DNA from 2 places in the Paraburkholderia sp. J12 genome. Region 2 is predicted to be linked to the other one. Evidence: riboswitches for the same ligand, from Rfam matches in the RefSeq annotation. Region 2 holds a riboswitch; the other holds the start of a gene.

Region 1 (2,393 bases), on a different contig from region 2:
ACCTACGCACGTATCCATGCAAGACTCACGAGTATCGGCCGATGTGCGGAGTATGTTCGTCGCGCAATCGACAACGGCGGACAACCGATTGCCCACACTGCCCGCGCAAAGGACATGGGACATGCGCTAACCGATGCGGGCTTCGGTGAAGTGCCGAACGCCACGCCGCAGGCGGGGGACGTGGTTGTGATTCAACCCGCGCCGGGGCACCCTGACGGACATGCCGCAATCTACGATGGCCAGCGTTGGGTCTCGGATTTCCGGCAACAGCATGGGCTCTACCCAGGCCCGGCATACCGACAGGCGCGCCCGTCCTACAAGATTTACCGTCACAACTGAGGCGCAACATGAGACGCTTTCTCTATCTTGTACTCGCTGCGCTATCGTTCACGATGCCTTTGCGCAGTGCGCTCGCGACCGGTGCGGCGAATGCACCCGAAGCGCGCGCAAATGCCTTCTATTCGTGGTTTATCGCGAACGACACGGACAAGTCATATCCGCTCAATCTGCCGGCTATCGAGCAATTCGTAAGTGCAAAGACAGTCAGCCGACTTCGCGACGATTACGCACGCTCGGGTCCACCCGGTGGTGTCGATTACTTCCTCAAGGTACAGGACTATGACGGGCGCGATTGGTCCCAGCATATCGCAACCCATGGGGCAATCATGCTCGGCGACGTTGCGGTCGTGCCGGTCACGTTTGGTTCGAATGCCAAAACGAGCGTCCTCGTATTCATGCGCCGGATTGATGGCACATGGGAAATTACCAAGGTAGACGATACAGAGGACTACCATTAAATTGCCTTCAGACGGACCACGCTTCATACAGCGCGTTCTCAGCGAGTAGTCTGCTTGCGTCACTGTGCCTGGGCGGTTTCGCGACGTCCGGTGATGCTCCCAACACGTTCGTACTATTGCGCCGACACCACAACAAGAAAATGCCAAAGAAGCCAGCCCCTACCCTTCAAATAAAACCCCTTGCCCTCGCCGATTTGAACAGGTAGTCTTGCGCTGTTCTACGACGCAGCACGGGAGAGATCGTCCATCGCGACGACGCCGACGGAGCAACCGCCCCGGAAACTCTCAGGCAAAAGGACCGTGCAGCGGGAACATCTGGAGAGCGGCGCTGCACGCGCCCACCGAAGGGGAGCCTGCCACCACAGCCGGTCGGCACGCGAAACTCTCAGGTACATGGACAGATGGGGCATTGGCGCCGGTTGAGATCGGCCGGCAATGCTCAACACCACTGGACATGTCATGTCACGAATCGCCATCATTGGCGCCGGCATTACCGGCGTCACGACCGCTTACGCCCTCGCCCGCCGCGGTTGCCGCGTCACCGTGCTCGAACGCCACCGCTACGCGGCCATGGAAACCTCGTTCGCCAACGGCGGCCAGCTCTCCGCCAGCAACGCCGAGGTCTGGAACAGCCGCGCCACGGTGCTCAAAGGGCTGCGCTGGATGTTCAGGCGCGACGCACCGCTCCTGATGAATCCCAAGCCGGGCTGGCACAAATACAGCTGGATCGGCGAGTTCCTGCGGCAGATTCCGCACTACCGCGACAACACGATCGAAACCGTACGCCTCGCCCTTGCCGCTCGCGAGCACCTCTTTTCGATTGCGGAACGCGAAGGCATCGATTTCGACCACGAAAAGCGCGGTATTCTGCACTTCTATGCAACGCGCCGCGAATTCGAAACCGCCACAAAAGTAAACGCGCTGCTGCGCGAGGGCGGCCTCGAACGGCGGCCGGTCACGCCCGACGAAATACGTGCGCTCGAACCGGCGCTGCATGGCCCGTTTTACGGCGGCTTTTTCACCGAATCGGATTCCACCGGCGATATCCACAAGTTCACGCGCGGCCTCGCGCAAGCATGCGCTCGTCTTGGTGTGGAGTTTCGCTACGACACGACCGTGCAGGCCATCGTCGAGTCCGCAGACGGAACGCTTGCTGTCGGCACGCAACGCGAGGGGCAACAGGACACGGAACACTTCGACCGCGTCGTGATCTGCGCAGGCGTGGGCAGCCGCGCATTGGCAGCGTACGTGGGCGACCACGTCAACGTCTATCCCGTGAAGGGCTACTCGATCACGGTCTGCCTCGACGACGAAGCCAGCCGAAGCGCGGCGCCATGGGTCAGCCTGCTCGACGACAGCGCAAAGATCGTCACGAGCCGGCTGGGCGCCGAGCGCTTCCGCGTAGCGGGCACGGCGGAGCTCAACGGCATGAATCGCGACATCCGCGCGGACCGCATCGAGCCGCTCGTCAACTGGACCCGCAGGCATTTCCCGGGCATGTCCACCGCGCGCGTGGTTCCCTGGGCCGGATTGCGGCCCATGCTGCCGGGCATGCTGCCCAAGGTGGGCGCCGGCCGGCAACGCAACATCTTCTAC
Region 2 (2,393 bases):
CGTGAAAGAGGGGGGCGTACGCGCCCGGGTCAGGCGGCCAGCACCTTGCCGTTGCGCACGAACGGCAGTTTTACCACGCTTGCGGGAAGGGCTTTGTCGCGGATCTGCACCTGCACGACATCGCCCGGCTGCACGCCTTGCGGCACGCGCGCGAAGGCGATGGATTCCTGCATGGTGGGCGAGAAGGTGCCGCTCGTGATTTCGCCTTCTCCGTGCGGAGTGAGCACCTTCTGGTGCGCGCGCAGCACGCCGCCCGCCTTGCCGTTTTCCTTCTGCAGGATCAGGCCGACGAAGGTCATGCGCGAGCCGTTCGCCTCCAGCGCGGCGCGGCCGACGAAGTCGCGCGGCTCTTTCAGGTCGACGGTCCAGGCGAGGCCCGCGTCGAGCGGCGAGACGCCTTCGTCCATGTCCTGGCCGTACAGGTTCATGCCGGCTTCGAGGCGCAGCGTGTCGCGCGCGCCAAGGCCGGCGGGCTTCACGCCCTGGCGCTGCAGCGCGTCCCAGAGTTCGCACACGGCTATGGCGGGCACGACCACTTCGAAGCCGTCTTCGCCGGTATAGCCCGTGCGCGCGATCATCAGCTCGCCGAACGGCGTGCTTTCGATCTTCGCGGCGTTGAAGGGCTTGAGGATTTCGGTGCTGCTGCGCGTGGAGGGCGCCACCTGCCAGACCTTCTCGCGGGCGTTCGGGCCCTGCACGGCGACGATCGCAAGATCGCGGCGCGGCGTGATGGTGAGGCCGAAGCCTTCTTCGGCGTTGAGCTTCTCGAGCCAGGCGATGTCTTTGTCGGCCGTGCTGGCGTTGACGACGGTGCGGAACTGATCGTCGGCGAAGTAATAGACGATCAGGTCGTCGATCACGCCGCCTTCGGGGTTGAGCATGCAGGTGTAGAGGGCGCGGCCCGGCGTGGTCAGCTTGGCGACGTTGTTGGCGAGCGCGCGCTGGAAGAAGGCGCGTGCCTTCGGACCGGCGAAATCGACGACGCACATGTGCGAGACGTCGAACATGCCGGCGTCGGTGCGCACGGCGTGGTGCTCGTCGATCTGCGAGCCGTAGTTCACGGGCATGTCCCAGCCGCCGAAATCGACCATGCGGGCGTTGAGCGCACGGTGCGTAGCGTTGAGCGGGGTGTGTTTCAGTTCGGTCATGGGGCGGCCTCGGCACGGTCGAAAACGAAAAGGGCCATGCATGACGCGCCGCAGGCACGATGCCTGTGGACGCTTCTTGCATGGCCCCTCTGTCCTCGGTACCTGAGAGATTGCGCCGGGCGCCGCGGTAGTCGGCACTGGGCGGCGCGCGCCCCTTCGGTGGGCAGTCTGAACGCGGCCTGTCTTGCCGCCGTTCTGCTGCCGCTCTCCAGAGTGCGGACCTCGTTGCGTCTCCGTTCGCCCGCGCGCGATGGCGCGCGGAGCTGGCGGATAGGCGGTCCGGCGCGCACGGTCCTTTTGCCTGAGAGTTTGTGGGTTGCCCCTTCGGCGGTGCCGGGTGCGCGCAGCAAAGCGGCAATCGGCACGCTCTCCCGGCGCGCGCAGCGATTGTGCGCGACGCGCACAGGGCGTGTCAATGCGGAAAATTTTGATCGGGAGGGACAGATGGCGCCCGGGCGCCGGCGGCGTGTCCTGCCGCGGAGGGAGCCGGTGTGAGGACCGCAGCGCAGCGGTCCCCACACCGGAAGCGGGCGCGCAGAGCGCACGCCGCGAAGGGATGACTCAGGGATTGCCCAGGCGTTACTCGCCGATGGCGTGAGCGGCCTGGTCGAGTTCCTGGTTCAGCACGCGTTGCTCGTCGCCGGAGAGACCGCCGCCGTGCTGGGCTGCCATGTTGTGCGCTTCGCCGCGGATTTCGTCGAGGCGGTGATGCAGCGCGCCACCTTGGGGCGGCGGATAGTAGCCCTGGTTCACGTGCACGTCGATGCGGTGGCTCAGGTTATCGATGCGGCCATCCACCTGGTGCAGACGCTCGACGGCGATCTGATGCGGCGTCGGGCCGGGCGGCGGGGGCGGCGGCTGGTTGACGACGCAGGCAGCCAGCGTCGAAACGAGGGCGCTTGCGGCAAGTGTGCGGGCGATGCGAGACATTAAGACTCTCCTTTTGGTCGTTGTCGCTCTTTCTGGCGTTGTCCGAACGCCCAACGTCCGAAGCGCGGCTTCCGATGACCGGCCACGCGCCGCCACATGTAACCGTTTGTAATCATCTTTCATGGATGTCGGAACAATGAAAGGTGTTGCGCGGGACATCGAAATATTTGGCCACGCGATGGGCGGCCTCGCGAAAACAAAAACGGCGCGGGGTCGGTTCGGAAACGCCCGCGCCGTCTGGCTCCCCGGGCCGCCGACGTGCGGCGGCCCGGCTTTCGGTTTTCAGTGGCCTCGCGTGAAGGCCAGCGTGCGTCC

The links. A riboswitch is a leader RNA that binds a small molecule or an ion and turns the genes downstream of it on or off. The one in region 2 is predicted to bind glycine.
Region 1: linked by a shared signal. The riboswitch ahead of U5760_RS08905 (D-amino acid dehydrogenase) and the one ahead of gcvT (glycine cleavage system aminomethyltransferase GcvT) in region 2 are both predicted to bind glycine.

Annotation. Positions count from the first base shown of each region.
Region 1 is NZ_CAJMZC010000003.1:43,904-46,296, forward strand. Features, by position in the region: gene U5760_RS08900 (DUF3828 domain-containing protein) at 348-797, shown strand; glycine riboswitch at 1,019-1,108, shown strand; gene U5760_RS08905 (D-amino acid dehydrogenase) at 1,257-2,393, shown strand, end outside.
Region 2 is NZ_CAJMZC010000002.1:683,656-686,048, forward strand. Features, by position in the region: gene gcvT (glycine cleavage system aminomethyltransferase GcvT) at 30-1,148, opposite strand; glycine riboswitch at 1,228-1,370, opposite strand; glycine riboswitch at 1,429-1,532, opposite strand; gene U5760_RS08095 (hypothetical protein) at 1,728-2,078, opposite strand; gene U5760_RS08100 (oxidoreductase) at 2,361-2,393, opposite strand, start outside.